Regions from separate parts of the Anoxybacillus sp. genome, predicted to be linked through region 4. Evidence: predicted binding sites of a transcription regulator. Region 4 holds the regulator's gene; each other region holds the start of a gene.
What was found. Region 4 encodes Rex, which represses fermentation and respiration genes when NADH is low (regulators of the CRP and FNR family bind a similar motif). Its sites were predicted from a motif close to TTGTGAAATATTTCACAA; they were not measured.

Region 1 (7,810 bases), on a different contig from region 4:
CTAAATATGTGAACTAATCGTGTAAACGGCCAAACGATAAAAATACATAAAGCTGAGATGATATGAATTTTAAACCAAATCGGTACGCTTTCCATGTATGTTGGATCTGCACGAAACGTTAAAACGGTGCGAAACCAAGGGCTGATCGTTGTTCGATAGTCAAATCCGTCAGCATTCACATTCAATGATGTAGAAGCAAAACCGGTCAACATGACAATCGCTAATAAAATTAAAACGAACCAATCTGCTTTACTAGTTATCAAACGAATGCGCTTCACTGTTAAACGACGTTGAATAAGAATCGCTAAACCAACGATAGAAACAATCCCTGCTGGAAGCCCGAACGCGATCGCCATCGTATGGTACATATACTCGGAAACGCCTATCGCATCATAAAACGCTTTCGGAATAAGAATGCCCATCACATGACCGATGAAAACGAAAATGATCCCCCAATGAAACAAAATGCTTCCGAGCCGCAACGATCGTTTTTCAAGAAATTCGCTCGATTTTGTCGTCCATCCAAACTGATCGTGCTGATAGCGATAAATATGTCCGCCAATAAAAATCGTTAAAACGATGTAAGGGAAGTATCCCCAAAGAAATTGTTCGAGCAATTACGACACGCTCCCTTCTGCAAGTTTACGCACCCCTATCTCTTCAAGTGCCATGAGCAACACATCGAATAAAATGGCGTAATAACTTTCAGCTGCAATGAGCTGTTCACGAATGTGAGATATATGATTGAAATATTTTTGCATGAGCGGTTGAACATACACACGCTCTGCTTGTGATGCAAATTCAAGCATAAGCGGTAAGTAGTCCGGCAATTCTCGCTCCGTTATGTCAAAACCTGCTGATTTGTACAGTTGCTTCAATTGTAACAGTTCGATTCCACGTTCTCTTTGTTCGCCCGTGCTCATATATGTGACGTATAAATTTGTTTTTTTGCCAAAATCAAACGTATACACATACGTTTCAATCCACGTCATTTCATCCGTTTGTTTCACATAGTCAATAAATTTTTGTATGTTTTGAACGATTGGACGATGCGGAATATGTTGACTAAACGTTGCACAATCATCTAGTTGTTTCCGCCATTGCCGATCTGGGTACGATAACAAATACGAAACGATTTCAAACACCGTTTGTACGTGAACATAATCCATTTGAATCCTCTCCCTTTATGACGAAATGGTGCCGCATGGTCCCGGTCCACCCATAAACGATAATCCGCACGTACCTTGTTCTGCGTATAACTCAGCAACTTGTTCGCGGTGCGATGCTGGAATGACGAAACGGTCGTTGTATTTAGCAATCGCTAATAGACGGTACATTTCTTCAATATCTTCTCCGTTTAGCCCTAACGACTGAATCATTTGTTCATTCGGTTGTTTATTTGTTTGTAGCGCACGCATATATAAACGCATCGCTGCCATTTTTTTCAGCACTGTACGAATATGTGATTGATCACCAGCCGTTAATAAATGAGCTAAATACTCAATTGGAATGCGCATCTCATCAATGGCTGGGAAAATGTCGTATTCACTTGCCCTGCTTCCTTTTCCTTCAATCATATTTGTAATTGGGCTTAATGGCGGAATATACCATACCATTGGCAATGTCCGATATTCTGGATGTAACGGTAATGCGATTTTCCAATCAACGATCATTTTATAAATTGGTGATTTTTGTGCCGCCTCAATCCACGCTTGTGGAATTCCTTCTTCTTTCGCTTTCGCAATGACTTCCGGATCATGTGGATTTAAGAAAATAGATAGCTGCGCTTCATACAATTCTTTTTCGTCTGTTACGCTCGCTGCTTCTTTTACGCGATCTGCGTCATACAACATTACGCCAAGATAACGCACACGTCCTACGCACGTTTCAGAACAAATTGTTGGCAATCCAGCTTCTAATCGTGGGAAACATAATGTACATTTTTCCGCTTTGCTTGTTTGCCAGTTGAAATACACTTTTTTATATGGACAGCTTGATACGCAATATCGCCAAGCACGGCAAGCATTTTGATCTACGAGTACGATGCCGTCCTCCTCTCGTTTATACATCGCTCCAGATGGACAGCTTGATACGCATGGAGGATTAACACAATGCTCGCAAATGCGCGGTAAATACATCATAAATACTTGTTCAAATTCCGCTTGAATCGACTGCTCCATTTTCACTACGTTTGGATCTTCTAATGCTGTGACATGCGCACCAGCTAAGTCATCTTCCCAGTTCGGCCCCCATTTTAACTCCATAAACTCTCCAGTCAATGAAGATTTTGGACGTGCGACAGGCTGATGTTTCTTCTCAGGGCTATTTGTTAACGTTTCATAATCGTAATTCCACGGTTCATAATAATCGTCGATCGTTGGTAAGTTCGGATTGTAAAATAAATTGAGTAATCGATTTGCTTTTGAGCTCGCCTTTAGCTGTAGCTCCCCATTTTTCAACTCCCAACCGCCTTTATATTTCTCTTGATCTTCCCATTTTTTAGGATAACCGATGCCAGGTTTCGTTTCTACGTTGTTAAAATACATATATTCGGCACCTGGACGATTCGTCCAGGTGTTTTTGCATGTGACGCTGCACGTATGGCAGCCAATACATTTATCTAAGTTCATTACCATGCCAATTTGTGCTTTAATCTTCAAGCCAATCAACCTCCTTCAACTTGCGAATAATGACGTTCAAGTCGCGTTGGTTTCCAGTCGGACCGTAATAGTTAAATCCATAGCTTAATTGCGCGTATCCTCCGATCATATGCGTCGGTTTGACATGAATGCGTGTCGGACTATTATGCGTACCGCCGCGATTGTTCGTTAATTTTGATCCCGGTACGTTAATATGCCGATCTTGAGCATGATGCATAAATGCAATTCCTCTCGGAAGGCGGTGAGAAACGACTGCACGCGCAACAACGACACCGTTTCGGTTGAAACATTCAATCCAGTCGTTATCTTGAATGCCTGCTTCTTCCGCGTCTTCTTTACTTAACCAAATAGTTGGACCGCCGCGGAATAGCGTCAACATCGGTTGCGAATCAAAATACATACTATGAACAGACCATTTATTATGCGGCGTTAAATAATTGAGCGTAATCTCTTTTCCTTCGACATCTGGACGATTTTTTTGGAACGGTTTATGTTGCAAAATAGGCTTAAACGTTGCCATCGTTTCACCAAACTCTTGCATTAACTCATGATCAATATAAAATGATTGACGTCCTGTTAACGTCCGCCAAGGAATAAGTCGTTCCACGTTTGTCGTAAATGGCGAATAGCGACGTCCACCTTTTTCCGAACCGCTAAATGCAGGCGATGTAATGACTGTTTTCGGTTGCGCCGTAATTTGTTCAAATGTAAAACATTCTTCTTCTCGCTCTTCCGCTAAATCTTTTAATTGTAAATTCGTCTTTTTCTCAAGAGATTCCCATGCTTTTACCGCCACATGACCATTTGTCGTTGATGAAAGAGTTAAAATGGCTTCAGCTACTTTTTTTGCATCGCTTATATCTGGGCAACCGTTCGCAACAGTGGCGCCTCGAACTGTTCCTAACACTTGTTTTAATTTTTCATATTCTTCTTCTACCGACCATGTCATACCTTTTACACCAAAAGGTGCTTTGACAACATTTGGACCGAGCGCTGTCATTTTTTCAAATATTTTTGTGTAGTCCCGCTCAACAACGTGAATTTGCGGCATCGTTTTTCCTGGAATCGGCTCACATTCACCTTTACTCCAATCTTTAATTTTTCCAAACGGTTGTGCTAATTCTTGTGGAGTATCGTGAAGGATCGGTGTCGCCACAACTTCTTTAACTGGCATCATGCCTACTTCTTCCGCTACTTGTGATACGGCCTTTGCAAGCGATTTAAAAATTTCCCAATCTGAACGTGCTTCCCATGGTACGGCAATCGCAGGATTAAATGGATGAATAAACGGATGCATATCTGTACTGCTTAAATCATGCTTCTCATACCATGTTGCTGCAGGTAATACAACATCAGAATATAACGCCGTTCCAGCCATTCGGAAATCGAGGTTAATAAGCAAATCTAATTTTCCTTCAGGTGCTTCCTCACGCCACGTTATTTCTTGCGGACGAAGACTATCTTTGTCATCGTTCATTAATCCGTGCGATGTTCCGAGCAAATGTTTCAAAAAGTATTCATGTCCTTTTCCTGAACTTGAAATTAAGTTAGCACGCCAAACGATTAAGTTACGCGGGAAGTTTTTCTCGTTGTCCGGGTCTTCAATCGCAAAACGCAACTTCTTCTCTTTTAATTGGTTTGCTACGTATGTGCCAATGTCTTCAATTGTTTCCGCTCCTGATGCCAAAGCTTCGTTATACAAATCAATTCCGTTTCGCTCAAACGTTGGATATGAAGGGAGCCAACCTAAACGCGCCGCAAGGACGTTATAATCGGCATAATGTTGGTAACGCGCCTCTTTAACAAGCGGTGAGACGAGTTGCCCAACCGGCGTATCCTCATACCGCCATTGATCCGTTGCAAAATAATAAAATGATGTGCCGTTTTGCAGTTTTGGTGGAGCCTGCCAATCTCGTGCCATCGCAATCGTTTGCCAACCTTCTACCGGACGCAATTTTTCTTGACCAACATAATGCGCCCAACCACCCCCGTTTACTCCTTGTGCACCAACGAATAAAACGAGGTTTAAGACGGCACGATAAATCGTATCTGAGTTAAACCAATGGTTAATCCCTGCGCCAACGATAATCATTGAGCGACCTTTTGTATCGATTGCATTTTGAGCGAACTCGCGCGCAATTTGAATAACGAGATCGCGCTTCACACCTGTGATGTTTTCTTGCCATGCTGGCGTAAACGGAATAAGGTCATCGTATGTTTTCGCTACTTCACCACCGATCCCACGATCAACCCCATAGTTAGCAAGCACTAAATCATATACGGTCGTGACGTATAATTCTTCATGCTCCGTTTGTACGCGTTTTACAGGCACAGCACGTTTTAAAATTTTGTTTCCATCATGAGAAAAATACGGAATTTGTATAGTTACAACCTCGTCTTCTATGCCTAACATCGTCAGTCGCGGCTCGATCGCTTCCTCTGTTTCTTCGTCTACCATGTTTAAGTTCCATTTTCCTTTGTTTTCCCAGCGTGAACCAATTGTTCCATTCGGAATCGCAAAATCATTTGTTCGTTCATTCCAAAGCGCTGGTTTCCATTCCCCATTTGTCGTGTTCCGTCCAATATCAGACGCGTGTAGGAAACGATCAGCAACAAATTGCCCATCTTCTTTCTTTTTCAACGTAACTAAAAATGGAAAATCTGTGTATGTTTTTGCATAGTTTGTAAAGTATTGTACTTGTCTATCTACATAAAACTCTTTTAAAATAACATGCCCCATCGCCATCGCTAAAGCGCCGTCTGTCCCTTGTTTAACGCTCAACCATTCATCCGCTAGCTTCGTCGATTCAGCAAAGTCTGGACTAATCGAGACGACTTTTGTTCCTTTGTATCGAACTTCTGCTAAAAAGTGAGCGTCTGGAGTACGCGTCATTGGAACGTTTGATCCCCATGTCATAATGTAACCAGCGTTATACCAGTCGCTACTTTCTGGAACGTCCGTTTGATCTCCCCAAATTTGTGGTGAAGCTGGTGGCAAGTCAGCGTACCAATCATAAAAGCTTAAAATCGGTCCACCCATCAATGACATAAAGCGTGCACCTGCTGCATGGCTAACCATCGACATTGCGGGAATTGGAGAAAAACCAACGTTTCGATCTGGACCATATTTCATGACTGTATAAAGTAAAGAGGTGGCAACAAGTTTTAATACTTCATCCCACTCCGCACGAACAAATCCACCTTTTCCACGCGCCTGCTTATAACGCTTTGCTTTCTCCGGGTTTTCAACGATGCTTTTCCAAGCATCAATCGGATTTTTATGTTGCTGCAATGCTTCACGCCACATATTTAACAACACGCCACGAACGTACGGGTACTTCACGCGAAGCGGGCTATAAATATACCAAGAAAAACTTGCCCCACGCGGACAGCCCCGCGGTTCAAAATCGGGCATATCCGGTCCTGTTGTTGGATAGTCGAGTTTTTGACCTTCCCATGTGACGATACCGTCTTTCACATAAATATGCCAACTACATGAACCTGTACAGTTTACGCCATGTGTTGAGCGTACGACCTTGTCATGTTGCCATCTTCTACGATATATTTGCTCCCAATCGCGATCTTGATATGTGACTTCACTATGCGCATCTGCATGACGTTCAATCGGTTTCACGTAGTTCAATCGTTTGAACAACGGTGACTTCTTTTTCACATCGCTCACTCCTCTTCGTATGAAATCCTTCTATCTCCACTATAAACGGGAACATCACAAATAAATGTGAGGTACCTCACATGTTTTTTAATTGTCACAAATATGTCGAAATATTAGAAAAGCGCCCCCATCCCATTAAGTGAAGATGGGAAAAACTGAAAAAGACTAATCCGTCATGGATTAGCCTTCGATCTCATTTATTCTTTTTGCTAATTGTTCTTTTTCTTCGACTGATAATAACTTTTCAGCCATTGGAAAAAGCACTTGTTCTTCTTTCGTAAAGTGATCGGTTAAAATCATATAGGCGTTGATTACGTAAGAAGCTAGTTGCTTTGCTTCTTTTTCGCAAATCGTTTCAGTTTTTTGTAAAAATGTCGCAATATTTCTTTTCGCTTCTTGATGTTCGTACTCCATGACTGCAATCGGACCGAATTGTTTTCCAATGTAGCGTTCCATCATCGGAAATAATATATCTTCTTCCCGACGTGAATGCGGATCAAGTTGTTGTAAAAATTGCTGTACATGTTCGCGCAAACGAATAAGCGCTTGAACAACATCTTGTTCTTTACCATCGTAAATGCTTTTTGCTTCAACAAAAAGAGCATACTTTTGTTCGTTTAATGGGACGTGCTCTTCTTTTAATCGTTGCAATGGCGGACATAATGAAATCGGCTCACTTCCAATGAGACTGCAAGGTGAAAACTCCATCGTCATCCCTCTTTTCTTCGCATGCTTAATGGTTACACAATCATTGTATAAAAAAGATGTATGTTTTCGTGTGATGCACGTCACACGTATAATGAAAAAAATGAATGTTTATTGACTATTCAATGTTGCAATATGAAGCTGGACATCCTTCACAGTTAATCTGCTTTTTTAAATAGTCTAAGCTATGAATAATAATTTTTCTTCCTTTGAAGGAAATGATTCCTTTACTTTTTAACGTATTTAATTCCCGATTGACGCTCTCACGCGATGTCGAACTAAAATTCGCTAAATCTTGGTGTGTAACTGGAACGTCTAATAAAATGCCTTCTTTTGTCTGAATGCCGTAACTATTTGCCATACGGATGAGCGTCGAATATAATGCCCCTTTTTTTCCATATAAAACAAGATCACGGAATTTTGTATGTTGCTTACGAAAGTGATCGGTCATCATTTTCAAAAACTCGACAGCAAACTCTGGATTAGCGAGCAGTTCTTTTTCAATATCCTCATTTTTTATCGCTAGCACTTCACTATCTTCTAGCGCACGACCGTTAAATAAATATCTACCGTTGTCTGAAAAAATCATGAGTTCCCCGATCACCGCGTTTGGACCGCATAGCCGTAAACACAACTCTTTTCCATCCCCGGAAAATTTACTAATTTGAAATTTACCAGATAAGACGACGAAAAAGTTTTCACCTATTTGCCCCTCTTGAAACAAAAACATACCTTTTTTCACTTTGATCGTCTTATAAGCTAACGTTTTGAG
Region 2 (8,531 bases), on a different contig from region 4:
ACTTCAGCGGTAAATGGGTTTGTAATCGTTTTTCGATAATCAAGCACCCCGTTTAAAATCGGTAACGTTTCCGGCTTAGCCATGTTAATTTCGTCAATGTACAATAAATGACCTTTCGTCATCGCTTGAATGACAGGACCCGGGATAAATTCAATCGTCGCTTGTCCATTTGCTTGTTGAATCGTTTTAAATCCGAGCATAGCCTCAGCGTCTAAATCAACCGAACAGTTAATACTATGCATCGGTTGACCAAAAAAAGCTGACAACGTTTCAGCTAGCTTCGTTTTTCCAGAACCAGTTGGCCCTTTTAACAATATGTTTTTTCCTAGCGCTAAAGCAATAATCGCATCATATAAAATGGACATATGAGCTGGCGTATACTCAACATCTGCGCTCTGTCCACTTCCTTCATGTTTGAACATCTCTCTTCTCTCTTCTACAATTGTCTCAATTGCTTTTGGGAATGAAGGAAATTGTGTGCAAATCATCTTGTCAATCCTTTCTTTGTTGTCATACGTACGTATTGTACAAAAAATAAACGGATTTGTACAAATAAAGAGATTGTTAATCATAATTATATTATGTAAACGTGTATTAAAAAAAGAGCCACTCGGCATTATCGACTTTTAACGAGTAGCTCGACCGCTTCTTGAATAAGCTTTTCACTTTCTAACGAACCGGTTTCAATGTCTTTGCGAATGCAACGTTCTAAATTTGCGCTTACTACGACAGCAATTGCACGGTCTACAGCACTACGGATCGCAGATAACTGCGCGACAACTTCTTTGCAGTCTTTTTGCTCATCCATCATTTTAAGGACTCCACGAACTTGTCCTTCAATTCGTTTTAAACGATTTTTCACTTGGTTATCGTAAGTCATGGTTATTCCATCTCCTTTTTTCTATACCCTTGTAAGTATATTAAATGAAACATACTTCCTTTGTCAACTAAAATTATCTTTAATGGCTTTCCGAATCAATGCTTCACAACGATCTAGTTCTGTTTTTAGTTGTCGTTTATATAACTGGGCCTTTTTATATCCTTCTTCAGTAAAGCGATAGTAAACAACTTCCTGATATTTCATTCCTTCCTTTTTCTTTTTCACTTGCTCTAAAATTCCATCTTCTATTAAGTCGTGTAGTGCTTTATACACTTCAGAATGATTTGGACGATATCCAAACGGTTGAAATTCCTCACGAAGCACATCCAATAATTTAAGCCCATACAACCGCTCTTGTTCCGTTAAAGTAATCAAATATAGTTTTAAAAAAGCCCGTTGTTTTAACAAAAATCCACTCGGTTTTCTTTTTTCGCTCATTTTCTCTCCTCCTTTCATATGACACATTCTTTACATAAAGAAAAAATCCTTCCCTATTTTTATTATAATTGAACATTTTTATTTTTATTCAATTTTTATTTAGAACATAGTTTATTATGTCAAATATTTTTATAAAAAAAGAAGAAGGCTTCCCCTCTTCTTTATTTAAAGACAATCGTCTTATTTTCGTGAATGATAACACGATCTTCTAAGTGCCACTTTAACGCACGAACTAGTACCGTTTTCTCGATAATACGCCCTACCCGTTTTAAATCTTCTATATGATGCTTATGATCGACCCGTTCAACATCTTGTTCAATAATAGGCCCTTCGTCTAAATCATCTGTTACATAATGAGAAGTCGCACCAATGAGTTTCACTCCACGGCGATAAGCTTGTTCATACGGGCGCGCCCCAATAAATGCCGGTAAAAATGAATGGTGAATATTAATAATTCGTGCTGGGAACATGGAAACGAAACGCGGTGATAAAATTTGCATATAACGAGCGAGCACAATGACATCAACATCATATTGTTTTAACAACTCAATTTGTTTCGCTTCTGCCTCTTGTTTTGTTTCTTTTGTCACAGGAACGTAATAGTATGGAATACCAAATGATTCAACCGTCTCTCTCATTTGTTCATGGTTACTAATGACAAGGGCGAAATCCGCAAGTAGTTCACCTGCTTGCCACTCCCATAGCAATTCTAATAAACAATGTTCTTCTTTTGAAACAAATATAGCTACCTTTTTTATATGCGTATGTAAGCTGAATTTCCAGTCCATTGCAAAACGTTGTGCAATCGTTGCGAATTTCTTCTCTATCTCTTCTTTTCTTTCACGTATGTTTGGCGCATCAAACTCAATTCGTAAAAAAAACGTGCCGCCTTCAGGATCTGTTGAATATTGGTTCGACTCCACTATGTTAGCCCCTTGTTCATGTAAAAACGTTGTAACTGCTGCAACAATTCCTGGTTGGTCGGGACATGATATAAGTAAACGGGCACGATGCTTATACTTATCTACAAAATCACGAACATGTTTCTGCTGAAAATACATCACAAATCTCCCCTTTGAACGAAAGAAATGATAAATAATAGCATTCATTATAACAAATAGTCGAGAACATGTCTCGACTATTTTCTTACTTATTCAATATTCTCCGCAATCCAAATGATCCTTTCCATTTAGGTGCAGGGAGCTTTACTGTCGAAGAAAGATACGTATATAAAGCTCCCATGAATAAAGAACCGCCGACAATATTCCCAATTGTCACAGGGACAATGTTATGAACAACACCCGCCACATCAATGGCGGACGGATGTGGTACAGCTAAGGCGAGTGAAAAAATAACAAAATTCGCAATAGAGTGCTCATATCCTGACGCAAAAAAGACGAAAACAATTAAAATCATAGCAAACATTTTTGCTACGTCTTCTTTCATTTGCATCGGAATGAAGATGGCCAAACAAACGAGCCAGTTACACAAAATTCCCTTTACAAATAATTGTATTGTTGTCGCATGCATCTTTTTCAACGCCATGGCAAATAACAAATGATCCATCGGGATATCATGAAAAATACCTGACTGTGCGATTAAAAAAGCGAAGAAAATAGCTCCAAGTAAATTACCGCTATAACACGCCACCCAGTTACGAACCGTATCTCCAACGGTTGTTTCTCTTTGAAGCGTACTAATAGTAAAATACATCGTATTTCCTGTAAATAGCTCTGCTCCACCGTACATAATGAGCACAAGCGCTATGCCGAAAAAAATTCCGCTTACTATATACGTTGCGGGCGAATGTGTCTCATAAAAATATTGACCGACACGCAAACAAAGAATAAGAGCAAAACCAATGTACACACTTGCGAGAGCAGCACGAATCATATATTGGACGGGTGAATTTTGTAAAATCGTTCTCTTCTTTAATGCTAGCTCCTTACATACTTGTAAAGCTTCCATTGTCTCTCCACTTCTCTTTCTGTTTTGTGATGTTTTTCACACTTTATCCTACTCCGATCACTCATGTTTTTCAATGTATTTGTGTAAATGTTAAAATAAATGTCAACACTTTCTTTTTTGAAAGCGTTTGTTTTTCAAATGACTATTGCAATTTTTGTATATGTTGTTCTCATCCTTTGCAAATAGATGCAGAAATATATTAATATAAGAAGGATGCAAAATACATGGTTAGAGGAGGAAGCTATGAACTACATCAAAGAAGAAAACGGTCAATTATGGTTAACAGAAGATGAACGTGAAAATTTAAAAATTAGTTATCGCATTAAAGAAGTCATTTACTCCGAACGGTCGCCATTTCAACATGTGATGATTTTGGACTCGTACGACTTCGGAAGAATGCTCGTGCTTGATGGTGTTGTACAAACAACTTCTATTGATGGTCACATTTATAATGAAATGATTTCACATGTTCCTCTTTCTCTTCATCCGTCGCCAAAAAAAGTGTTAATTATTGGTGGGGGCGATTGCGGTGCAGCTCGTGAAGTGGCGAAATATGAAGAGGTAGAAGAAATACATCTTGTTGAAATTGATGAATTAGTCGTTCAAGCATGTAAAAAACATTTACCTGAAGTATCTGGAAACCTTTCGGATCCGCGCGTGCAATATATATATAAAGATGGGGTACAGTTTGTTAAAGATCACATAAATACGTATGATGTCATTATTATTGATTCGTCCGATCCGATCGGTCCAGCCCAAGTATTATTTGAATACAATTTTTATAAAAGTGTATACGAAGCGTTAAAACAAGACGGAATAATGGTTTGTCAAAGTCAGTCCCCAATTTTTCATATGGACGTATTGAAACAAACATATACAAACATTCGTCGTCTATTCCCACACGCACACGTATACACAGCTACCGTCCCAACATATCCAGGTGGGCTATGGAGTTTCACTCTCGGAGCAAAACAACCGATTTCATTTGGGCGACTTAACGCCTTTGAAAAACAAACGAAATACGCAAATAGTGATGTATTAAATCAATGTTTTCGTCTCCCACAATTTATGAAAGAACATCTACAATCGTAGTCGGAGGGATTCCGGCTACGATTGTTGACAAAGATATTGGTTTTATATTATGATACAAATCGTAATGATTACTATTTTATGTTGTAGAGGAGGGAAAAAAACTATGCGCGTGAAAGTTGTGTTACAATGTACTGAGACTGGGGATCGAAATTACATAACAACAAAAAATAAACGAAACAATCCTGAACGACTTGAACTAAAAAAATATTGTCCACGTTTAAAACGCCATACGTTACATCGTGAAACGAAATAATCCGTGGCATTATGCCACGGATTATTTTTAATACAAGTGAACGCGTCTTGCAAAATCAACAAAACGAAATTTGTCGAGACGATGGCGCGATTCCGTATATTGAAACAAACTCGCATCGTCTAAATAAACGTAATTTCGCACGACAACAACGTGCGTATATTGTTTTAAATGTAAGTACATACGATCCTCTTCCGTACACTCTTCAACGAAAAATTCTTTTTTTGCAAAACTAATTTTTAATTGCAACTCCTTTTCAAGATATTCATAAATGGAACGCTCACATATATCTTTAGATAAAAACGGAACAACCTTTTTATTAAAAAAGTCTTTATCTAAAATAATACGTTCACCTTCAATCTCCCGCACGCGCACCACTTTCCAAATGTCTTCCCTTGCTGTAACGTGAAGATGTTTTTTTAACGCTTCATCAGGTTTAATGATCTCAAGCTGCTCGACAATTGTTCGTGATGGCTTTCCAAGCTTTTGTGCTAACTCCTTGAAACTAATAAGTCCAGAAATCGGGAAATCAAATTTTCTGACGTCCAACACAATGGAACCTTTTCCTTTAATTTTCTGAATATACCCATGTTCCGACAGTAAATTAAGCGCTTTTCGAATCGTTTCCCGCGACGTTTCGTATTGTTCAACGAGCTGATTTTCAGAAGGAATTTTCGTCCCCGGTTTAAATATTCCTTTTTCAATTTTTGATAACAAGTCATTGTAAATAGATAAATACTTATTTTCACTCATTGTTTATCACCGAAAAATATTTTACCATTATTTTTTCAAGTAATAAACAATGGATTCATACGGACGTAACGTGATTTTTTTGAAGTCGCTTGGTGAGTCTTCATAGTTTGACAATAAAACTTGACTTGTATATTCGTTTATATCGATATGTTTTGGCCATTCAAATAGCGTTTCTCGTCCGTAAAAATTATTAATCACAACAAGCTTTTCATTTTTTCCGTTGCGAATATATGCAAAAATCGAAGGATGGTCTTCTAAAATGAGCTCATAATCGCCCGTTGTAATAATGTCGTACTGTTTACGTAATTGAATAAGCTTTTGATAATGATAAAAAACCGATGTCGGATCTTGTAACGCCCTTTGAACATTAATTTGTTGATAGTTGCGCGCCACGGAAATCCACGGTGTTCCTGTTGTAAAGCCTGCGTGCTTCTCATCGCTCCATTGCATCGGCGTTCGGGAATTGTCACGAGATTTCCGTTGTAAAATATGCAATATATCTTGTTCACTTTTTCCTTGTTCTTTTAATATTCGGTACATGTTTAACGATTCGACATCGCGATAATCATCGATCCGTTCAAATTTCGGATCAGTCATTCCAATTTCTTCGCCTTGATAAATATAAGGCGTCCCTTGCATCATATGAATTGTTGTTGCCAACATTTTTGCGGATTCTTTATGGTATCGTTCGTCGTCACCGTAACGGGAAACGATGCGCGGTTGGTCATGATTGCACCAAAATAACGCGTTCCATCCTCCACCTTTATGCATTTCTACTTGCCACTCTGATAAGATCTTCTTTAGTTGTAAAAAGTCGAAATCAGCAACCGCCCACTTCTCCCCATTTGGATAGTCAACTTTTAAATGATGAAAATGAAATGTCATATTTAGTTCATGACGGTCAGGATTTGTATATAAAATACAATGATCAATTGTCGTCGACGACATTTCTCCTACCGTCATTATATCGTACTTCGAAAATACTTCTCGATTCATTTCTTGCAAAAATTCATGAATACGAGAACCATCTGTATAGTATTTTCTTCCGTCCCCAGGCAGAATAGCCCCATCGTCATCTAAAAAACGTTGATCTTTTGAAATTAAATTAATCACGTCCAAACGAAAGCCATCTACTCCTTTTTTTAGCCAAAAATGCATCATGTCATATACACGTTGACGTACTTCTTCGTTTTCCCAGTTTAAATCTGCTTGTGTAACATCGAACAAATGCAAATAATATTGCCCTGTTTGTTCATCATACTCCCAAGCAAATCCACCGAATTTTGATTGCCAATTGTTTGGCTCATCTCGCCAAATATAAAAATGACGATACGGATTGTCTTTAGATGATCGCGCTTGTTGGAACCATTCGTGATCAGTTGACGTATGATTAACGACAATATCCATAACAACTTTTATATTTCGTTTATGTGCTTCTTCAATGAGTTGCTCAAAATCTTCCATCGTTCCGTATGGTGCATAAATCCGATAATAGTCGCTTATGTCATATCCGTTGTCACGCTGTGGCGATTCGTAAATCGGGGTGAGCCAAATGGCATCGACCCCGAGTGTCTGCAAATAATCTAACTTTTCAATTACCCCTTGCAAATCGCCAATTCCGTCGCCATTCGTATCTTTAAAACTTTTCGGATAAATTTGATATACAACAGCTGTCTTCCACCATGGATGCATATTACTTACCGCCTTTCGTTTTTGCCAAGATGTATGTCAACGTAAATGGAACGATAAGAACGATCGCCATACCAATGAAAAATGGTGCCCATTTGTCAGGGAAAATGGATAAAAACCCAGGCAGTCCCCCGACACCAATCGAAGATGCTTGCACTTTATTCATCGTAATAAAAATTCCCGCAATGGCAGAACCAATAAGGGCAGAAATAAATGGATAACGGAATCGCAAGTTAACACCAAACATCGCTGGCTCTGTAATACCTAAATAAGCAGATACGGAAGATGTAAACGATAGTCCTTTTAGTTTTTCATCTTTTGTTGCGAACATCATAGCCAGTGCTGCTGAACCTTGTGCAATGTTCGATAGTGCGAGCATCGGCCATAAAAATGTTCCACCCGTGCTACCGATGAGTTGCAAGTCTACTGCTAAGAACGTATGGTGCATTCCTGTAACAACGAGAACTGCATATAATCCTCCATATACGAGCCCACCTAATGCCGCAAAACGATCAAACAAAGCGACAAGGCCATCCGTCAAAGCATTTGCGATTCCAAAAGTCACAGGGCCAATTGCGATAAAAGAAATAAATCCGGTCACGAGTAATGCGATGGGAGCAACAAGCAACAATTGGAATGCTTCAGGAATGCGTTTTTTCAAAAATATTTCTAACTTTGCCAATACATATGATGAAATTAAAATAGGCAACACTTGACCTTGATAACCGATTTTTTGAATATCAAAACCGAATAAATTCCAATACGGCACAGTTCCTTCTTGAACAGCTGAAGCATACGCCCAAGCATTTAATAAAGCTGGATGAACAAGCATCAGTCCGAGTACAATTCCGAGCAATTCACTTCCACCAAATTTTTTGACAGCTGACCAACCGATTAATCCCGGTAAGAAGACGAACGCTGTGTTGGCAATTAAGTTAATCATATCCGCAAAATCTCGCCACTGTTTATGGACATCAACAATTGATTTTTCGTCATAAAAAATTCCTGGTCCCGTTAAAATGTTGTTAATCCCCATGAGTAAACCTGCTGTCACGATGGCAGGTAAAATCGGAATGAAAATGTCTGCTAACGTTTTAATGGCACGTTGTAACGGGTTCAACTTTCTTTCTGCAGCATCTTTAATCTCTTGTTTCGTCGCTCGACCAATGCCGATCATTTCAATCATTTCATTGTACACTTTTTCCACTAATCCTTGGCCGATGACAACTTGGAACTGACCATTTACGGAAAACGAGCCTTTCACGATATCAATGTTTTCTAGTGCCTCTTTATCTACTTTTCCTTCGTCTTTTAGCGCAAAACGAAGACGAGTGACACAATGTGTGGCAGCAATAATGTTTTCTTTTCCACCGACTGCTTGAACAATTTTTTCAACAGATTGTCGCATCATTTCTTCCTCCTTAGTTGAAGCGTTTACATTGATTTTTATAAGACTTGTAT
Region 3 (8,531 bases), on a different contig from region 4:
AATCTGATCTTCGTCTATCAGCGGATGGTACAAAGCTGATGTATACAGCTGCAAAGGAAGCGAAAGCAAACTATACGGATGAATCGAAAACAGAAATCGACACAATCGATACAACGGGCACGGAACCGCAGCTATATGTCGTTGATTTGACATCACAGCAAAAAACACCAACAGCTGTGACGGCAGATACAAATAACAAAACATTTTCCTTTTTCGCTAGCGATACGATCGTCTATTTGAGCGCAAACCCAGACGATGAAAGCGCGCTCCCTGCATTAAAAGCGATTGTTGGTGGACAAGAGCAAAACATGGCAACAACGATGAATATTACTTACGTCGCCACAAAAGGAAATATCGTGTTTGCGTTAGTAGAAGAGAAAAACGGATCGTATTCGATCTACCGTGCTACAGCGCCACAAGCACAGTGGACACGCATATTCAACACAAAAACAGTAATTACAGCGATTGCTCCTTCTCCATTCAGCAACGAAATAGCACTCACCATTCCAACAGATGAAGGAGAAAAGGTCGCTGTCTTAATAAATAACAAACTCATCGACATAACAAAATAAAAAGAGGTGGAAAAAGTGAAATCATTGTTTAAAAAATTATCTTTTATCGCATTATCGTCCGCTTTATTACTCGGTTCTTCTCTCGGCGTAACAGAAAAAGCAGAAGCAGCACAAGTAAAGGGGAAAGTTGTCGTAGCTGGCTCGTCCGCATTGCTTCCGTTAACGCAACAAGCAGCGAAAGAATTTAAAAAAGCGAATCCGAAAGTATCAATCTCTGTTTCAGGTACAGCATCTATCGTTGGTCCGCAATCCGTCTCTAAAGGATCGGCAACAATCGGGGCTTGTGACTGGGACGCGACAAAGCCAGTACCTGGATTTAACGCATTTAACGGCTTGAAAGCTTATCCGATCGCGGTCATTCCTTTTGCAACGATCGTTCATAAAAGCAACCCAGTGAAAAACTTAACGACAAAACAACTGCAAGATATTTTCGCTGGTAAAATTACAAACTGGAAAGAAGTTGGCGGAAAAGATGAGCCGATTATCGTCATCAACCGCGTACACGGATCTGGAACACGCGTTAACTATCAAATGAAAGCTTTAAAAGGTTCAGCATTTATGACAAAAGGGGAAAACTACAAAGAAGTTCAGTCAAACGGTAACATGATTCAAGCGGTTGCTACAACTCCGAATGCGATCGGTTACACAGACCTTGCTTACATTAAAGGAGATATTAAAGCGGTAGCGTACAACGGTATCGAGCCAACGGTTCAAAACGTAACGAGCGGAAAATACCCTGTTTGGGGATACGGATACTTATTAACAAAAGGGGAAGCTACCGGAGCGAACAAAGCATTTATCCAATATATTCAAAGTAAAAAGTTCCAACAAGGCTCGTTAAAAAAATTAAAATTTATTCCAATTACAGCGATGAAAAAATGATGATTTAGCCTCCTTTTATGAGGGGGCTTCTTTTATATAGATCCGAAGGAGGCAACTGACATGGCACTGCCTGCATCAGAAGTTCGTGCGCAACACGAACAACAAAAGCAAAAACACTGGTCGATGAAATATATGAAAAATAGGCTCTTTCGCTACGTTTGTTTATTTAGCGCATTATTTCTCGGCATCGCTCTGTTTTCAATCGTCATTTTCATTAGTCAAACCGGGTTTCTCGTATTTAAAGACGTATCGTGGAAAGAGTTCTTTTTCTCTGCTACATGGGAACCGTATGAAGAAAAATATGGGGCTGCCGTATTTATTGCCGGCACGCTATATTTAACTTTTTTAACACTGCTCATTTCTACTCCTATTGCGTTAGCTGTTGCTATTTTTATTGCGGAAATCGCACCAAATTGGCTAAAAAATGTGATGCGTCCTATGCTCGACTTGCTCGTTGGTATTCCATCTATCGTGTACGGTTACTTAGGTTTAACTATTTTATTGCCTTTCATTCGCGAAAAAACCGGGGCGCTCGTAGGAGACGGATTTTTAGCTGCTGCCCTTGTGTTAACGTTAATGATTTTGCCAACGATTACTCGTATTTCTGACGATGCCATTTGTGCCGTTCCGAACTATTTACGTGAAGCTGGTTATGCCCTCGGGAGCACAAAGTTACAAGTCATTTCTCGCATCGTCCTTCCTGCCGCTCGCTCAGGCATTTTAACAGCGATCATCTTAGGCATGACGCGAGCAATCGGAGAAACGATGGCTGTCGTTATGGTCATTGGCAATACGGCGCAATTCGGTTGGGACTTAATCACTCCAACATCTGTTTTAACAAGTAATATCGTCATGCAAATTATTAACGTACAATTCCATTCTACATGGAACTACGCCCTTTACATGATGGCATTTTTGTTATTGTTTATTTCGCTCGTTTTGATCGTTATTATTCGCAAACTTCGTCCAAAAGGAGAGTAACAAATGAAAGATTCGCTGTTTCATCACCATCGTAAAACGATCACAAGCGCTATGTATACGAATCGCTTGTTTCATATTTTTGTTACCATCGTTACCGCAACGACGTTTCTGTTCATTATCGCACTACTATATGCAATTTTAGGAAAAGGTTTACCAAAACTATCGATGGACTTCTTGTTTAAATTACCTGATGAATTAGAAGCTGGCGGCGGAATCGGTCCATTTTTATTCAACTCTTTTTACGTCCTTATTTTATCTTTACTCTTATCTTTACCTATTGGCATCGGGGCTGGTATTTTTCTAGCAGAATATGCACCGAACAATCGTTTTACGGAATTCGTGCGCACATGTATTGAAGGGTTAGCGTCCGTTCCTTCCATCGTTTTCGGTTTGTTCGGATACGTCCTGTTTGTTGAATATGTCGGGATCGGCTTAACGATTATCGGTGCTGCGATCACACTTGCGTTATTAAACTTACCTGTACTCGCCCGCGTTACCGAAGAAGCTATTCAAGCGGTACCGAAAGACATTCGCGAAGCATCGCTCGCCCTCGGAGCGACGAAATCACAGACGGTGTTGAAAGTTGTACTGCCCGCTGCATTAAACGGTATTTTGACCGGCATTAGCCTCGTCGCGTGTCGCGCGTTTGGGGAATCTGCTATCATTATTTTAGCAGGCGGAACATCAACATCCGGATTTATGTGGGATTTTAACTTATTATCGCAAGGTGGAACGCTTCCTGTTCATTTATGGTATGTACAATCGGAAGCGCTCGTCCCAGACGCAAAAGAAATTGCGGAGAAATCAGCAGCCATTCTCGTTCTTATCGTTCTTATCATCAGCTTTACAGTTCGTCTGCCAATATGGATACAAACGCTCGTAACAAAATTAAAAACAACCCCTCGCCAAAGTTAAGCGAGGGGTCTTATTTTAGTGCGCCGCATGACCAGATGTTAACACCCAAATGGAGCCTGCGACAATGACGATCGCCACAAACGCTGCATATGCCATGTTAATGACGTTCGTTTTTCCGTCTTCACCTTCCGTTACGTGCATAAACATAAATAGTTGAAGTCCCGCCTGAATAACCGCGAGTGAGCCAATGATCCACATCACAATTGTATAAGATACGTTCATTTTCAACGCAACAAATACGGCGACAAACGTTAAAACTAGCGAAAACAAAAATCCAACAACATGACTAACGGGATATTTACTTTTATGTTCCATTTACGCCACCATCCCTTTTAAATAGACGAACGTAAAAATAAAGATCCAAACGACATCAAGGAAATGCCAATATAAGCTAATAATAAACATTTTTCTCGCCGTAACTGGCGTCAACCCCCGTTGGAGCAATTGAATGATAAGCATAATCGCCCAAATAATCCCGAATGTAACGTGCGCCCCATGCGTGCCAAGCAAAACGAAGAAGCTTGATAAAAACGCGCTCGTTTGCATCGTTGCTCCTTCATGCACGTAATGAATAAACTCACGAATTTCCATAAATAAAAATCCTGCCCCTAATAAAAGGGTAATGACAAACCAAGTAAGCATCTTTTTCATATCGCGTTGGCGCATGAAAAAGACAGCTAAGCCACATGTAAAACTACTTGTCAACAACAACAACGTTTCGATCAGCACATCGTTTAGTTTAAAAATATCGCTCGGCGTCGGGCCACCGGCATAGCGGTGACCTAACACACCATATACAGCAAACAACGTCGCAAATAATACAATTTCTGCGCCAAGGAAAATCCAAAATCCTAAAATGTTGAGACGGTTTTGTTCCGTCTGATATTCGAGCGGAAGCGAATGATTGACGTTAGCCGACATGGTTTTCCGTCCCCCCTTCTACATTTCTCCACGTGCGCTCTGTTTGTTTAATTTCATCGACGCTTACATAATACCCGTCGTCATAGTCAAAGGAACGAACAATAAGCCCAACAACAATGCCAATCGCTGCTACAGCGGCGGCAATGTGCGCCTCAAAAACGAGGAAGAAACCTACCACTCCGAATACGACGGCCATATAAAATGGGAGTCCTGAGTTGCTCGGCATATGAATTTTCTTTATGTCGCTTTCTTTTAGTGCGAGCGTTTCACCGCGCTTTTTCATATGCCAAAACGCGTCTAACTGTTTCACCTCTGGGACGACCGCAAAGTTATAAAACTGCACTGGTGATGCTGTCATCCACTCGAGCGTACGCGCATCCCACGGATCATGGGAAACATTTCGTTTCGCATAACGGAAGCTCCAATAAATGTTATAACAAAATACCGCAAAACCGATCGCTAAAATGATTGAACCGATCGCAGAAACGAGGAACAGCGGCGCAAAGCCTGACTCGGCTGAGTACGTATAAGCACGACGGACGGCTCCTTTTAAACCAAGGAAAAACATTGGCATAAACGTTACGTTAAATCCGATCGTGAACAACCAAAAATGATATTTTCCAAGCTTTTCATTTAACATAAAACCGAACATTTTCGGCCACCAATAATACAACCCTGCAAATACAGCAAACACGACGCCTGGAATTAACACGTAATGGAAGTGAGCCACTAAAAATAACGTATTATGATATTGATAGTCGGCCGCCGCCATCGCCAGCATGACCCCTGTCACTCCACCGATGACGAAATTTGGTACGAAAGCAAGCGCCCATAACATCGCCGTTGTAAATTGAATGCGGCCTTTTCGCATCGTAAACAACCAGTTGAAAATTTTCACCCCCGTTGGAACTGCAATTAACATCGTTGTAATAGAGAAAAACGAGTTTACCGCAGGGCCAGCATCCATCGTGTAAAAATGGTGTACCCATACGATCATACTTAAAAACGCAATACCAACGATGGAAATAACCATCGACGTATATCCATATAACGTTTTACGTGAAAACGTCGCAATGACTTCTGAGAAAATTCCAAACGCAGGCAAAATGACGATATACACTTCAGGATGTCCCCAAAGCCAGAACAAGTTTGCCCAAAGCATGTCGCTACCGCCGGAAGAAAGTGTAAAGAAATGCGTGCCGTATAAACGGTCAAACGTCATTAATGCTAAAGCGACTGTGAAAATTGGAAAAGCCGCTACGATAATGATCGACGTAATCAATGTCGTCCACGTAAACATCGGCATTTTCATTAATGTCATGCCCGGCGCACGCATTTTTAAAATTGTAACAATAAAGTTAATCCCCGTCATTAACGTACCAAGACCTGCAATTTGTAAGGCGATAGCATAGTAGTTATTTCCGATTCCCGGACTAAATTCCTTCCCTGCAAGCGGGAAATATGATGTCCATCCTGCATCCGGCGAACCGCCGACAACGAACGAAATGTTGAACAGCATCGCGCCGCTGAAAAACAACCAAAAGCTAAGCGCGTTTAACTGCGGAAAGGCAACATCGCGCGCCCCAATTTGCAGCGGGATGACAACGTTCATTAAACCGATCAAAAACGGCATCGCCATAAATAAAATCATAATGACGCCATGGGTTGTAAAAATTTCATTGTAATGTTGGGCATCCAAAAAGCCCATTTCTGGGCGCGCCGTTTGCGCCTTCATTAACAATCCATCTATACCACCGCGGAAAAACATGAGTACACCTGATACAATGTACATAATCCCAATTTTTTTATGATCTACTGTCGTTAGCCATTCACGCCATAGCCAACCCCATTTTTTAAAGTACGTCAAGCCAACAACAATCGCCACAACTGTCAATACAATTGCAATTTGTGAACCGACAAGAAGCGGGTCTCCCCCAACGAATATTTCATTCCACTTAATGCCCACGATGTTCACCTCCGCTATTACGCTCTAAAGCTTGTTGTTCATCTTCGTTACAAATAGTCGATGAACTTCTATGTTGATCATCTTCATAAAAAATTTTCCCTTGATATCCATGCCCACGATACAACTCTGGGTGTGTGTATGTCTTGGAGTGTGGATCGGCATGATCGACCCATTGTAAGTGTGTATCAACAAACGTTAATCGTCCTAAATGTGTCGGCCGTAACAACTCTTCATATTTTTCTTTTGTTAATGTCGGTGCCGTTTGTTTCACTTCTTGCACCCATTTCTCAAACTCTTTTGGCGTTTGTGCTAACACTTCAAATTGCATATGCGCATACCCTCGTCCGTTAAAGTTTGTATTTCTTCCTTCGTACGAACCAGGACGTTCCGCAACAACGTACAATTCCGTCTCCATTTTGTTCATCGTATATTTTTGTCCCGCTAACGCAGGCACCCAAAATGACTGCATAGTCGATGCGGAAGTCATTTTAAATAGCACAAGGCGACCTGCTGGAATATTGACGTAGTTTACTGTTTCGATATTTTGCTCAGGGTAGCTAAAAATCCATTTCCAATCCGCTGATGTTACGTGAATAACGAGCGGCTCTTGATCTTCATACCCTTTCGGTGGCTTTTCTAAATCATATAACGTTCTCACAGTCGGAATCGTCAACGCAATAACGATAAGAATCGGAATAACTGTCCATACAATTTCAAGCACCACATTCCCATGCTCCTCAGGAGGCTCCTCCCCTTGACGCTCAGGTCGATCTCGATATTTCCACACGATATAAGCAAACAAGGCAAATACAACGACAACAACGAGAAGCATCCACCAAATCGACCAATGAATGAGCTCCATAATGCTGCGGGCAGCTGGCCCTTGTGGCTGAAAAACAACCATCTCACAGCCCCCAAGAAGCGGAAGCAGTCCCGCAATTAAGAAGACAAATAAACGCTTCACCTTTCTTCACCTCAACAAAATTGTGATTCATTGAACAAGGAAGTCAATACAAAACGAGCGACATTTATTAACTTTGTCGTATTAACACTGTTGAAATGATTTTAACATGTATTGTCAAAATAATTGTGACGAAAAAAGTAAGGAAGAAACTGCATCAAAGGGAAAACAAAAAGCAAATGTATTGACAAAAATAAAAAAACTTTTCTCAACCCGAAAAAACGAGCGAGAAAAGCATTATTTTTTATATAATACATGGAAACGGAAAGAAAAATAGGTTGTTCGTTTAATACTTTGTCACATTTTCGTTAAATTTTTTTCGAAATTTGTTCAAAAATGATCTTTCAACTCCGTGAACTACCCATTCCTCATACCTTTCAAACCAAAGTGTTTAAGTCGGGATAACATTTCCCTTCTAAGAATACATACATTTTCTCCTACAATGCGTTATTCCTTCAAAACTTATTTTCTTCTTACAAGATCAATCACAATACTTAGAAGCAAATCCGATGATAAGTTAAGTACCATGTAGTAGTAATAAAGTACATAAAATTACAATACTTAATACCAATAATATGCTACGTTTTTATAATCACATCAAAGATCAAAAGAAGGGCTAGAACAGAACTCCTTCACACGTCGCTACATCCCACATCCTTAATCTTTCGAGTTCTTGACTTATTTGCTGACTGTCCGATTCGAGCACCTCTTTAACGTTGGAACCAAACCATTCAAGCGATGCGTCGATATCTTTCGGAAACGTGATCAACTCAGACAAGATGCGCCCATAGTTAATGACTCCTTCAAAAAGAGGAACCATTCCTTTTCTTGTACCTGTTGGCGCATATACGTTAGCTGGTTCAAAAACGGGCAATCGGTCTTTTGACGCCACATTTTTCAGATGAAAATGAGCGATAACTGGGCGAAGCTTCCAAATGGCTTCGATCGGATCAGCCCCCGATTCCCATACATGTAGAACGTCGAAGTTAATTTTGAGTGCGGGATGGTTTACTTCCTCGATTAGTCGAATCGTTGACGGAACGTTGTCTGCTAATGTGTGCGGATGTGTTTCAACGAGCAACTCGATCCCGCGCTCGTGAACATATTGAGCAAGCATGCGGATGCTCGCTGCGATTTCTCGGCGCTCCTGTTCGTCCGTATGCATGCTTCCTTTTTGTCCTGCGAAAATGCGAAGCTTTTTTGTGTTAAATCGTTGGCAAAGCTTCGTTAAGACCTGAATCGTTTCTTCAAGTTCGCAACGAGCCGCTTGTAACGGAATATAGCTACTAATCATGCTGATCCTTAGCCCAAAAGATTGAAAAAAATCAAAATC
Region 4 (6,077 bases):
CTGTGGATATGTTTGTGTAAAAAGATGGGCTAGTCCACAAGTGGAGCTAGCCCATTATTATTGTTGTAAACGTTCCCATTGTTCGAATAGTTCATCAAATTTTTGTTTTAGGGCGTCAATGTGCGCTTGTGTGTCTCGAGCCCTTTCGTAGTCGTTGTAACAAGAAGGATCATATAGTTGTTGTTCGTACGCCGAAATTTGTTGTTCAAGTTGTTCCATTTCCATTTCTAATTGTTCGATTTTTCGTTTTCGTTGTCGTTCTAGCTTTTTACGTTCTTTTTCTTCTTCGTACGAACGTTTTGGTGACAAGGGCTCGTCTGTTGTAGCTTTTTGATTCATTTGTCCGAGCTCAATCAGCTCCGCTTTTTTTGCCACGTAATAATCATAGTCTCCTAAATATTCAACAAGACCATCTGTGGATAACTCATATATTTTTGTTGCTAGTCTGTTAATAAAATAGCGGTCGTGGGAAACGAATATAATGGTTCCAGGGTATTCAATAAGCGCTTGTTCGAGCACTTCTTTGCTATCTAAATCTAAATGGTTTGTCGGTTCGTCCAACACTAATACATTTGCTTTTTTCATCATCAGTTTGGCGAGAGCGAGCCGAGCTTTCTCTCCACCGCTCAACGTCTGAACAGGCTTCAATACATCATCGCCGGAAAATAAGAAATTTCCTAGAATAGTTCGAATTTCTTTTTCCGTTTTTAATGGATCTTCATCCCATAACTCATCAATGACACGTTTATTCGACGTTAATTGTGCTTGTTCTTGATCATAATAGCCAATTTGTACGTTTGTTCCGTAACGGAGCTCTCCTTGTTTTGCAGGGAGTTGTTTAATGATCGTTTTTAAAAGAGTCGATTTCCCGATGCCGTTCGGTCCAATTAATGCGATACTATCACCACGAGTGACGCGGAATGAAAGATTTTTTGCAATAATGCGATCGTAACCAATCGCTATATCGGTGGCTGCTAGTACGTCGTTTCCGCTTGGCCGTTCGATCTCGAAACGAAACGATGCTGATTTCTCATCACCGAGTGGTTTTTCAATTATATTTATTTTTTCTAATTGCTTTCTACGACTTTGTGCGCGCTTTGTTGTTGAAGCACGCGCGATATTTCGTTGAATAAAATCTTTTAGTTTTGCGATTTCTTCTTGTTGTTTTTCGTATCGTTTTACTTGTTGTTCAAACTGTTCTGCGCGTTGTTGTAAGTAGCTTGTATAGTTGCCGACATATTTTTTTATTTTTGTGCGCGCCAATTCGTACACTTGTGTTACGATTTGGTCAAGAAAGTAGCGGTCATGGGAGACGATAAGAATGGCACCGCTATAATTTTTTAAATATTGTTCAAGCCATTGCAACGTTTCCATATCTAAGTGGTTTGTCGGTTCGTCTAATATAAGTAAATCCGGTTTAGAAAGGAGTAATTTCCCAAGTGCTAGTCTCGTCCGTTGTCCACCACTTAATGTCGATACTTTTGTCGTATAATCATACTGGGAAAAGCGAAGGCCGTGGAGGACAGAGCGAATATCTGCCTCATATTGATATCCGCCTTTTTCTTTAAATTCCGTTTGTAACCGATCGTATTGTTCGAGTAGACGTCCATAGTCAGCGTCGTGTACGCTCATTTGTTGTTCTAGCTCGCGTAGTTGTTTTTCCATCTGTTGAAGCGGTGCAAAAACATCGAGCATCTCTTCCCAAATGGAACGATGTGCTTGCAAGCCTGTATATTGATCTAAGTAGCCGATTGTCACATGTTTCGGCTTTATGATTTCACCTGCGTCGTACGACAGCTGGCCAGCAATGATTTTTAATAGTGTAGATTTCCCCGCCCCATTTCTTCCAACTAACGCGATACGGTCTTTTTCTTGTATTTCAAGCTTAATGTCTGATAAAACTTGTTCCGCCCCATATGATTTGGATAGTTGATTTACTTGTAAAATGATCATCATTTTTCACCTCAATCTTCTTTTGATAGTGTAACGTACTTTCTTGATGTTCGGCAACACTAGTGTGCGAATAACAAATTTGACAAAAATAATAATAAAGGGTACAAAGGAAAGACAGAATGAAAAAAATAGTGTATAGTTTAAAAGTGGGGAGAACTTTTCAGACGTATAGGAGAGAAAAATGAAAGCGCTAACTATTTGTGAAAGGAAATGTGGGGGATTGACTCGTGAATAATGAACAACCAAAAATTCCGCAGGCGACCGCAAAGCGACTACCGTTGTATTATCGTTTTTTGAAAAACTTGCATGCATCAGGAAAGCAGCGTGTATCTTCAGCGGAGTTAAGTGAAGCCGTAAAAGTCGATTCAGCAACGATTCGCCGTGATTTTTCATACTTTGGTGCGCTTGGAAAAAAAGGATACGGTTATAATGTAAATTATTTGCTGTCGTTTTTCAGAAAAACGTTGGATCAAGATGAAACGACAGAAGTAGCGTTGTTCGGTGTTGGTAATTTAGGTACGGCATTTTTAAATTACAATTTTAGCAAAAACAATAATACGAAAATTGTGATGGCATTCGATGTAGATCCAGATAAAGTAGGAACGGAAGTAGGAGGAGTGCCTGTTTATCATTTAGATGAATTGGAAGAAAAACTAGGTGGGATTACGGTAGCCATTTTAACCGTTCCAGCCCAAGTTGCCCAACCGATTACCGATCGGCTTGTCCAAAAAGGCATTAAAGGGATTTTAAACTTCACGCCTGCTCGTCTGCATGTACCTGAACACATTCGTGTTCATCATATTGATTTAGCGGTCGAATTGCAGTCACTTGTTTACTTTTTAAAACATTACGGAAATGAGTAAACCTCCCATTTACGAGCGGGAGGTTTTTTTCAATAAAGAACGAATAGCGGTGCCAAAATCTAATGTAGCAATAAGAATAAATAGCATCGTTGTGACGTCCCAAATGCCATCGTCAGCACTATCAACAGCAAAATAAGTGAATAAAATGCCCATCAAAAAGTAAAACAACGGCTCAGACTTCATGAAAACAGCCTCCAAATCACGAATTGCATTTGTTCTGCTTCTTTCATTATCTTTTCAATTTCTTCAGCAAATAACGTTTGAATAGCAACGACAAATGTATTCATCAGTACATGTGCTGCAATAGGGACGAGAATACGCTTTGTTTTCACATATAAGAAAGCAAATACAAATCCCATCGTTGCATAAAGAAGCAAATGTTCAAACTCTAAATGAACGACAGCAAATAAAAGGGAACTGACAGTTGCTGATAAGAAAAAGTTATATTTTTGATACAGCGTTCCAAAAATAATTTTTCGAAAAATGATTTCTTCTAAAATCGGTCCGACGATCGAAGTGACGAGCATAAGCGCTGGTGTTAGCTTCACCATCTCAACAATGCGTCTCGTATTTTCGGACCCCATCTCGACGCCAAATACGTGCATCTCAATATTTGCTGCGATGCCTTGAGCAAAAAGAGCGAGCAAAAAGCCCCCAATTGACCAAAAGATTGACGTTCCCATTGACGCGCGGTGACGGTCATACGAGTACGCCATGTCTTCCCTCATAAAATAGAGAACGAAGAGAAGCGCGAGGGAAAAACTAATGACAGCCCAGTATCCCGAGGCGATCGATATAGCTATATCTTTATTTGATGCGTTGATAAATCCGCTATGCGCAAGTAAAGGAACGCCGACTAAACTCGATAGTTGCATAGCGACGTATGTAATGATGACATACCAATATTGCTTTTTCACATGTTCAACCCCTTCTCGTGCAAATTGTCTAGCTTTAGACGAGCATTTTCTAAGCGTCTGCTTTCTTAGCTGCGCGAATGATCGTCCTCCGCTTTCCAAATTGAATACTTTTTCATTTTATCATATTTTTTGTATGAATTTCGAAAGGAAAGACATAATGAAAGAGGGAATCATTTAATGAAAAATTTTTAACTTCCTACTTGCAAAATTGAAAAAAGTTCATTAATATAATAAGTGTGTTAGCACTCAATAAGAATGAGTGCTAATAACGGAACGAAAATCTAATTAAGGAGGTCGTTTGCCGTGTTGAAGCCACTAGGTGATCGTATTGTCATTGAATTAATTCAAACTGAAGAAAAAACAGCGAGCGGAATTGTTTTACCAGACACAGCGAAAGAAAAACCACAAGAAGGAAAAGTTGTTGCAGTTGGTTCAGGTCGCGTTCTTGACAATGGTGAGCGCGTAGCTCCAGAAGTAAGCGTTGGTGACCGCATCATCTTCTCAAAATATGCGGGTACAGAAGTGAAATATGATGGAAAAGAATACTTAATCTTACGTGAAAGCGACATTTTAGCTGTGATTGGTTAATCGTTCGCCTGATAACATATAAAGCATACAAAAATACTTAACAAAAATTATCATCAAGGGGGTAAGATGTATGGCAAAAGAAATTAAATTCAGCGAAGAAGCTCGTCGTGCGATGTTACGCGGTGTAGATAAATTGGCTGATGCAGTAAAAGTAACATTAGGTCCAAAAGGTCGTAACGTTGTATTAGAGAAAAAATTTGGTTCTCCATTAATTACAAATGACGGTGTAACAATCGCAAAAGAAATCGAATTAGAAGATCCGTTTGAAAATATGGGTGCGAAGCTTGTTGCGGAAGTAGCAAGCAAAACAAACGATGTTGCTGGTGACGGTACAACAACAGCGACTGTATTAGCGCAAGCGATGATTCGTGAAGGATTGAAAAACGTAACAGCTGGTGCGAACCCAATGGGTATTCGCAAAGGTATTGAAAAAGCTGTTGCTGTTGCAGTAGAAGAATTAAAAGCAATCTCTAAACCAATTGAAGGCAAAGACTCAATCGCTCAAGTTGCAGCGATTTCTGCGGCTGACGAAGAAGTTGGTCAACTTATCGCAGAAGCGATGGAGCGCGTTGGTAAAGACGGCGTCATTACATTAGAAGAGTCTAAAGGTTTCACAACAGAATTAGATGTTGTGGAAGGTATGCAATTTGACCGTGGTTATGTATCTCCATACATGATTACAGACTCTGATAAAATGGAAGCTGTATTGGAAAATCCATACATCTTAATTACAGATAAAAAAGTTTCAAGTATTCAAGAACTTCTTCCTGTATTAGAGCAAGTTGTTCAACAAGGTAAGCCATTGTTAATCATTGCTGAAGATGTAGAAGGCGAAGCGCTTGCAACATTAGTTGTAAACAAACTTCGTGGTACATTCACAGCTGTTGCAGTTAAAGCGCCTGGCTTCGGTGATCGTCGCAAAGCGATGCTTCAAGATATCGCGATCTTAACAGGTGGCGAAGTTATCACAGAAGAGTTAGGTCGCGAGTTAAAATCAACATCAATTGCTTCACTTGGTCGTGCAGCGAAAGTTGTTGTAACAAAAGAACATACAACAATCGTTGATGGCGCTGGTCGTGCCGAAGACATTCAAGCACGCATCAACCAAATTCGTGCACAATTAGAAGAAACAACTTCTGAATTTGACCGTGAAAAATTACAAGAGCGCTTAGCGAAATTAGCTGGTGGCGTTGCGGTAATCAAAGTTGGTGCTGCAACAGAAACTGAATTGAAAGAGCGCAAATTACGCATTGAAGACGCATTGAACGCAACACGTGCGGCAGTTGAAGAAGGTATCGTTGCCGGCGGTGGTACAGCGTTAATGAACGTATACAGCAAAGTTGCGGCTATTGAAGCGGAAGGCGACGAAGCAACTGGTGTGAAAATCGTTCTTCGTGCGATCGAAGAGCCAGTTCGTCAAATCGCACAAAACGCTGGTTTAGAAGGCTCTGTCATCGTAGAGCGCTTAAAAACAGAAAAACCTGGCGTTGGCTTCAACGCAGCAACTGGCGAGTGGGTTGACATGATCGAAGCGGGTATTGTTGACCCAACAAAAGTTACTCGTTCTGCGCTTCAAAACGCAGCATCTGTTGCGGCTATGTTCTTAACAACAGAAGCGGTTGTTGCTGATAAACCAGAAGAAAACAAAAACACACCTGGCATGCCTGACATGGGCGGCATGATGTAATATAAAAGAGAACTAGTCGCAGAAACAAATATATTCAATCGTAAGGGCTACTTCCTTAAAGGAGGTAGT

Region 1: a site for Rex is predicted at 6,398-6,415, ahead of V7Z64_RS09720 (nitrate reductase subunit alpha). Genes of this name have one in related genera too.
Region 2: a site for Rex is predicted at 3,311-3,328, ahead of V7Z64_RS01450 (formate/nitrite transporter family protein). Genes of this name have one in related genera too.
Region 3: a site for Rex is predicted at 7,222-7,239, ahead of qoxA (cytochrome aa3 quinol oxidase subunit II). Genes of this name have one in related genera too.

What each region holds. Positions count from the first base shown of each region.
Region 1 is NZ_DAITON010000096.1:1,089-8,898, forward strand. It holds gene narI (respiratory nitrate reductase subunit gamma) at 1-617, opposite strand, end outside; gene narJ (nitrate reductase molybdenum cofactor assembly chaperone) at 618-1,169, opposite strand; gene narH (nitrate reductase subunit beta) at 1,185-2,660, opposite strand; gene V7Z64_RS09720 (nitrate reductase subunit alpha) at 2,650-6,333, opposite strand; gene V7Z64_RS09725 (hemerythrin domain-containing protein) at 6,514-7,041, opposite strand; gene V7Z64_RS09730 (Crp/Fnr family transcriptional regulator) at 7,157-7,786, opposite strand.
Region 2 is NZ_DAITON010000006.1:15,200-23,730, forward strand. It holds gene V7Z64_RS01430 (AAA family ATPase) at 1-572, opposite strand, end outside; gene V7Z64_RS01435 (metal-sensitive transcriptional regulator) at 617-880, opposite strand; gene V7Z64_RS01440 (helix-turn-helix transcriptional regulator) at 944-1,318, opposite strand; gene purU (formyltetrahydrofolate deformylase) at 1,480-2,382, opposite strand; gene V7Z64_RS01450 (formate/nitrite transporter family protein) at 2,465-3,286, opposite strand; gene speE (polyamine aminopropyltransferase) at 3,530-4,378, shown strand; gene rpmG (50S ribosomal protein L33) at 4,482-4,631, shown strand; gene treR (trehalose operon repressor) at 4,659-5,381, opposite strand; gene treC (alpha,alpha-phosphotrehalase) at 5,409-7,073, opposite strand; gene treP (PTS system trehalose-specific EIIBC component) at 7,075-8,478, opposite strand.
Region 3 is NZ_DAITON010000036.1:1,589-10,119, reverse strand. It holds gene V7Z64_RS05605 (stalk domain-containing protein) at 1-572, shown strand, start outside; gene V7Z64_RS05600 (phosphate ABC transporter substrate-binding protein) at 588-1,454, shown strand; gene pstC (phosphate ABC transporter permease subunit PstC) at 1,515-2,435, shown strand; gene pstA (phosphate ABC transporter permease PstA) at 2,439-3,350, shown strand; gene qoxD (cytochrome aa3 quinol oxidase subunit IV) at 3,366-3,665, opposite strand; gene qoxC (cytochrome aa3 quinol oxidase subunit III) at 3,666-4,271, opposite strand; gene qoxB (cytochrome aa3 quinol oxidase subunit I) at 4,261-6,237, opposite strand; gene qoxA (cytochrome aa3 quinol oxidase subunit II) at 6,227-7,201, opposite strand; gene V7Z64_RS05565 (sugar phosphate isomerase/epimerase family protein) at 7,815-8,531, opposite strand, start outside.
Region 4 is NZ_DAITON010000119.1:722-6,798, reverse strand. It holds gene V7Z64_RS10700 (ABC-F family ATP-binding cassette domain-containing protein) at 58-1,953, opposite strand; gene V7Z64_RS10695 (redox-sensing transcriptional repressor Rex) at 2,181-2,816, shown strand; gene V7Z64_RS10690 (YdiK family protein) at 2,826-2,999, opposite strand; gene V7Z64_RS10685 (CPBP family intramembrane glutamic endopeptidase) at 2,996-3,733, opposite strand; gene groES (co-chaperone GroES) at 4,037-4,321, shown strand; gene groL (chaperonin GroEL) at 4,392-6,008, shown strand.